2 linked regions of the Massilia litorea genome follow. The protein of the gene in region 1 interacts with the protein of each later gene in a pairwise test. Links are inferred from orthologs where the notes say so. Each region holds a gene or a part of one and is shown on either strand. Other genes may lie near its edges.

Region 1 (3,250 bases):
ACGTGACGACCTTCGACGAAGCGGACGTGACGGACCTGGAACAGTTCCGCGTCGATTCGAACGCGGCATTGGCGAAGCAGAAGTCGGCGGTGAAACTGACCATGCTGGCATTCGTGATCAAGGCCTCGGTCGCCGCGCTGAAGAAATTCCCGCAATTTAATGCCTCGCTGAGCGGAGACGGCGCCAGCCTGATCCTCAAGCAGTACTACAACATCGGCTTCGCGGCCGACACCCCGAACGGCCTGGTGGTTCCGGTCGTGAAGGATGCCGACAAGAAGACCGTGTCGCAGATCGCCACCGAAATGGGCGAGCTTTCGGCACAGGCACGCGACGGCAAGCTGTCGCCTGCGAACATGCAGGGCGCGACCTTCACCATTTCGTCGCTCGGCGGCATTGGCGGCACCGCCTTCACGCCGATCATCAATGCGCCTGAACTGGCGATCCTCGGCCTGTCGAAGTCGGCCATGAAGCCGGTCTGGGATGGTTCCACTTTCCAGCCGCGCCTGATGCTGCCGCTGTCGCTGTCCTACGACCACCGCGTGATCGATGGCGCCGGCGCCGCGCGCTTCGCCGCCTACCTGGCCGAAGTGCTGGCCGACCTGCGCAAGACCCTTCTGTAAGGAGCGCCGAGAATGAGCACTGTTGAAGTAAAAGTCCCGAACATCGGCGATTTCAAGGACGTCGAAATCATCGAACTGATGGTCAAGCCCGGCGACACGATCAAGGTCGACCAGTCGCTGGTCACCGTGGAATCCGACAAGGCCTCGATGGAAATCCCGTCGACCCACGCCGGCGTGGTCAAGGAACTGTCGGTCAAGGTGGGCGACAAGGTGAACGAAGGTTCGCTGCTGCTGATGCTCGAAGAGGGGGCCGGGGCTGCTGCACCTGCTGCTCCGGCCGCTGCGCCTGCAGCTGCGCCGACCGCCGCTGCCGCACCGACCGATTCGTATGCGCCAGCGCACAAGGCTGACGCCGCCGCTCCCGCGAGCGCGCCCGTTCCGGGCGCCGCCAGCTACAGCGGCCAGGTCGACATCGAATGCGAAATGATGGTGCTGGGCGCCGGTCCCGGCGGCTATTCGGCCGCTTTCCGTTCCGCCGACCTCGGCATGAACACGGTGCTGGTCGAGAAGTACGCGACCTTGGGCGGCGTCTGCCTGAACGTGGGCTGCATTCCGTCCAAGGCACTGCTGCACGTGGCGCACATCATGGACGAGACCGCGCACATGGCCGACCTGGGCGTGAGCTTTGCCGCACCAAGCGTCGACATCGACAAGCTGCGCGGCTACAAGGACGGCGTCATCAAGAAGATGACCGGCGGCCTCTCCTTCATGGCCAAGGCGCGCAAGGTGAATGTGGTGCAGGGCGTGGGCCAGTTCCTGAGCCCGAACCACATCGAAGTCACCGCTGCCGACGGCGCGAAGAAGGTGGTGAAGTTCGCGAAAGCGATCATCGCCGCCGGATCGAGCGTGGTAAAACTGCCTTTCGTGCCGGAAGACCCGCGCATCGTCGACTCGACCGGCGCGCTGGAACTGCGCCAGGTACCGAAGAAGATGCTGGTCATCGGCGGCGGCATCATCGGCCTGGAAATGGCAACCGTCTACTCGACCCTCGGTGCACGCATCGACGTCGTCGAGATGATGGATGGCCTGATGCAGGGCGCGGACCGCGAGGCGGTGAAAGTCTGGCAGAAGTACAACGCGCACCGCTTCGACAACATCATGCTCAAGACGAAGACCGTCGGCGTGGAGGCCCTCCCTGAAGGCATCAAGGTCAGCTTCGAAGCGGCGGAAGCCGGCGCCACCGCGCCGGAACCGCAGCTGTACGACCTGGTGCTGGTGGCCGTCGGCCGCAGCCCGAACGGTAAAAAAATCGCCGCCGAGAAGGCCGGCGTGGCGGTGACCGACCGCGGCTTCATCGGCGTGGACGGCCAGATGCGCACCAACGTGCCGCATATCTTCGCCATTGGCGACCTGGTGGGCCAGCCGATGCTGGCGCACAAGGCGGTGCACGAAGCGCACGTCGCGGCGGAAGCGGCGCACGGCGAGAAGGCATACTTCGATGCGAAAGTCATTCCGTCGGTCGCCTACACCGATCCGGAAGTGGCATGGGCCGGCCTCACGGAAGACGAAGCCAAGCAGAAGGGCATCAAGGTCGAGAAGGGCCACTTCCCGTGGAACGCGAGCGGCCGCGCGGTCGCCAACGGCCGCGACGAAGGCTTCACCAAGCTGCTGTTCGACACCGAGACCGGTCGCATCATCGGCGGCACCATCGTCGGCACGAATGCCGGCGACATGATCGGCGAAATCGCGCTGGCGATCGAGATGGGCGCCGACGGCGTCGACATCGGCAAGACCATCCACCCGCACCCGACGCTGGGCGAGTCGATCGGCATGGCCGCCGAAGTCTACAAGGGCGTCTGCACCGACCTGCCGCCGGCACGCAAGCGCTGAGCTGCCGAACGGCTGTGAGCCAGACCGAAGCCGGGACCGCGAGGTCCCGGTTTTTTTTCGCGCCGCATTTTCCGGATTGCTGTTTCAATGACCGGATCAGCCACAGGGCGGCACACTCGACAAGGAGCAGGCATGAATATCGGATTTATCGGACTCGGCGCAATGGGACGCGGGATGGCAGCCAACCTGTTGCGCTCGGGGCAGCCGCTGCGCGTATGGAACCGCGGCGCTGGACCTGTGCAGGAACTGGCCGCCCAGGGTGCGCAGGTAGCCGCCAGCCCGGCCGAGGCGGCGGCCGTGGACGTGCTGTTCACGATGCTGGCGGACGACGCATCGACCCGCGCCGTGCTGCTGGACGACGGCGCCCTGGACGCGCTGGCGCCGGGCAGCATTCACGTGAACATGGCGACGGTGTCGGTGGCCTTCGCGCGCGAGATGGCAGCGCTGCATGCCGCGCGCGGCGTCGGCTATATCGGGGCGCCTGTGCTCGGCCGGGTCGACGTGGCGGCCGCCGGCAAGCTCAATATCGTGGCGGCCGGTCCGGACGAGGCGATCGCGCGCGTGCAGCCGCTGTTCGACCTGATGGGGCAGAAGACCTGGCGTTTCGGCACGGCGCCCGAACAGGCGAATGCGGTCAAACTCGGCGCCAACCTGACCCTGGCCTGCGCGATCGAGGCGATGGGCGAATCGGCGGCGCTCGTCGGCGCGCACGGCATCGAGGCGGCCGGCTTCCTCGACCTCCTGAGCAACACGTTGTTCGCCGGTTCGCCCGTCTATAAAGGCTATGGCGCGATGATCGC
Region 2 (3,170 bases), 500 kb from region 1 along the record:
CGTTCGAGCCGGTGGCGACGACGACGTTCTTCGCCGTCAGCGTGTCAGTCGTTGGACCGGTCACGTTGATGGTGTAGCCGCCTTCGGCCTTGCCGGCGAAGGCGCCGCGGCCGTGGAAGAAGGTGACCTTGTTCTTCTTGAACAGGAACAGGATGCCGTCGTTGTTCTGCTTGACGATGGTGTCCTTGCGCTTGAGCATTTGCGGCAGGTTCAGTTCCAGGCCGGCGACATTGATGCCGTGCTCGGCGAAGGCGTGGCCGGCGTGCTCGAAGTGTTCCGACGATTGCAGCAGCGCTTTCGACGGGATGCAGCCGACGTTGGTGCAGGTGCCGCCTGGAGCCGGCTTGCCTGCCGCGTTGCTCCACTCGTCGATACAGGCCGTCTTGAAGCCGAGCTGGGCTGCGCGGATGGCAGCGATATAGCCGCCAGGGCCGCCGCCGATGACGACGACGTCGAATTGTTTCTCGTTACTCATGAATAGCTTCCTTATTTATTCTTCTGGGACAAAAATCCACATCAGCAGATAAATCACGGCCCCGAACCCGAAGGTGATGGTGAACAGCGCGAACAGGAGGCGCCAGACCCAGGCGTCGATGTTGGTCGCAAGGGCCAGGCCGCCGCAGACGCCACCGAGCCAGCGGTCCACCCGCGAGCGCCGCAGCGCATTGAAGTCGCCGGCGAGCGTGCCGTCGCCCTTGTTCAGGCTGACCTTTTCGCTGCCGGGGGCAGCGCCGGACAGTACCCGCGCCTTGGCCTGTTCAAACTCGGCGGCCGTCAATGCGCCGGCCTGGTGCAGCTCGTGCAGACGCCGGATTTCATCGGAGATCATGGCAGTCCTCCACTAGGGTTCGGCGGACACGCAAGCGCTGGCCTGCGTGTCCGGGCCGTTACAGAGAGATTACAGGTCCAGCAGCAGGCGCGCCGGATCTTCCAGCGCATCCTTCATCGCAACCAGGCCCAGCACGGCTTCGCGGCCGTCGATGATGCGGTGGTCGTAGGACATCGCCAGGTAGTTCATCGGACGGATGACGATCTGGCCGTTTTCGACGACGGCACGGTCCTTGGTCGCGTGCACGCCCAGGATCGCCGACTGTGGCGGGTTGATGATCGGGGTCGACAGCATCGAGCCGAAGGTACCGCCGTTCGAGATCGAGAAGGTACCGCCCGACAGGTCTTCCAGGGTCAGCTTGCCTTCCTTGGCTTTCTGGCCGAATTCGCCGATCTTCTTCTCGATCTCGGCGATCGACATCTGGTCGGCGTTGCGCAGGATCGGCACCACCAGGCCGCGCGGCGAACCGACGGCGATACCGATGTCGAAGTAGCCGTGGTAGACGATGTCGTTACCGTCGACCGAGGCGTTCAGGATCGGGTACTTCTTCAGTGCGGCAACGGCGGCCTTGACGAAGAAGGACATGAAGCCCAGCTTGACGCCGTGCTCTTTCTCGAACTTGTCCTTGTACTTGGCGCGCAGGTCCATCACCGGTGCCATGTTGACTTCGTTGAAGGTCGTCAGGATGGCGTTGGTCGACTGCGATTGCAGCAGGCGCTCGGCGATACGGGCGCGCAGGCGGCTCATCGGCACGCGCTCTTCGGCGCGGTCGCCCAGGTTCGCGACCGGTGCGGCGACCTGTTGAAGCGCCGGCTTGGCGGCTGGTGCCGGTGCTGGAGCGGCGGCAGGCTTGTTGGCGACTGCGGCCAGGGCGTCGCCCTTGGTCACGCGGCCGTCGCGGCCCGAGCCGTCGATGCCGGCGGCGTTCATGTTGTTGTCGGCCAGGATCTTGGCAGCGGCCGGCATGGCGACACCGGACATCGCGCCACCGGTGGCGGCAGGAGCAGCGGCTGGCGTCGAGATCGCTGCGTTCGGCGCGGCCGACGGTACGGCTTTCACTTCCAGCGGGGAGACTTGCGCCGAGGCGTCGGTGTCGATGACGGCGATGACTTCGCCGGCGACGACGGTGGCGCCGTCGGCCTTCAGCAGTTGCACGATCACGCCAGCGCTTGGCGCCGGCAGTTCAAGGACCACCTTGTCGGTTTCGATGTCGATCATGTTTTCGTCGCGGCCGATAGGCTCGCCGACCTTCTTGTGCCACGACAGCAGGGTCGCTTCAGCGACCGATTCCGACAGTTGCGGGACCTTGACTTCGATTTGTGCCATGTAAAACTCCGTTAAATTATTCTGTGATTTTGAAAACACGTTACACACGTTAAACAAACCGGCCGCCTTGGGGCGACCGGTTTGCGGTGTGGACTTATTTGGTCAGGATGAAACCCTTGAGCTTCGAGAACGCCGTGTCCAGCAGTTCCTTCTGCTGCGCCACGTGCTTGTCCGAGTAGCCGACAGCCGGAGCCGCCGAGGCCGGACGGCCGGCATATGCCAGGCGCTGACCTTCGTCCATGTTTTCGAAAATGTTGTGCTGGATCTGGAACCACGGGCCCTGGTTCTGCGGCTCGTCCTGTGCCCACACCACTTCGGTCGCGTTGCTGAACTTCTTCAGTTCGGCGCCGAACGACTTGTGCGGGAACGGGTACATCTGTTCCATGCGGATGATCGCGACATCGTTCACGCCGCGCGTCTTGCGTGCGTTGACCAGGTCGTAATAGACCTTGCCCGAGCAGACGATCACGCGCTTGACCTTCGACGCTTCGATCTTCTCGTCGGTCTCGCCGATCACGGTCTGGAAACCGCCCTTGGTCAGCTCGGTCAGCGACGAACCGGCATCCTTGTTACGCAGCAGCGATTTCGGCGTGAAGATGACCAGCGGCTTGCGGAACTGGCGCACCATCTGGCGGCGCAGCAGGTGGAAGATCTGCGCGGCGGTGGTCGGCTGGACGACTTGCATGTTGTTGTCCGCGCACAGCTGCAGGAAGCGCTCGATACGGCCCGACGAGTGCTCCGGACCCTGGCCTTCATAGCCGTGCGGCAGCATCATGACGAGACCCGAGGCGCGGCCCCACTTCACTTCGCCCGAAGCGATGAACTGGTCGATCACGACCTGGGCACCGTTGACGAAGTCGCCGAACTGGGCTTCCCAGATGGTCAGCGTGTTCGGTTCGGCGGTCGAATAGCCGTACTCGAAGCCGAGGACCGCTTCTTCCGACAGCACCGAGTCGATGACCGTGAACTGTGCCTGGTTTTCCGACACGTTGGCCAGCGGCAGGTAGATGCCCTG

What was found.
Region 2: the proteins of lpdA (region 1) and odhB interact in binary tests that used the Escherichia coli proteins (3 or more experiments, as listed by UniProt). The link is inferred for Massilia litorea from one-to-one orthologs.

Annotation. Positions count from the first base shown.
Region 1 is NZ_CP062941.1:2,332,870-2,336,119, forward strand. The notes cover bases 110-3,041. They hold lpdA (dihydrolipoyl dehydrogenase), read left to right. Parts: upstream 110-632; coding sequence 633-2,450; downstream 2,451-3,041. Other genes in these bases: aceF (dihydrolipoyllysine-residue acetyltransferase), read left to right, coding at 110-620; LPB04_RS10330 (NAD(P)-dependent oxidoreductase), read left to right, coding at 2,583-3,041. In the rest of the region: more of aceF, read left to right, coding at 1-109; more of LPB04_RS10330, read left to right, coding at 3,042-3,250. UniProt on the Escherichia coli protein: Lipoamide dehydrogenase is a component of the glycine cleavage system as well as of the alpha-ketoacid dehydrogenase complexes.
Region 2 is NZ_CP062941.1:2,834,295-2,837,464, reverse strand. Bases 28-2,879 are described here. They hold odhB (2-oxoglutarate dehydrogenase complex dihydrolipoyllysine-residue succinyltransferase), read right to left. Parts: upstream 2,156-2,879; coding sequence 899-2,155; downstream 28-898. Other genes in these bases: LPB04_RS12635 (2-oxoglutarate dehydrogenase E1 component), read right to left, coding at 2,250-2,879; LPB04_RS12645 (PspC domain-containing protein), read right to left, coding at 491-829; lpdA (dihydrolipoyl dehydrogenase), read right to left, coding at 28-475. In the rest of the region: more of lpdA, read right to left, coding at 1-27; more of LPB04_RS12635, read right to left, coding at 2,880-3,170. UniProt on the Escherichia coli protein: E2 component of the 2-oxoglutarate dehydrogenase (OGDH) complex which catalyzes the second step in the conversion of 2-oxoglutarate to succinyl-CoA and CO(2).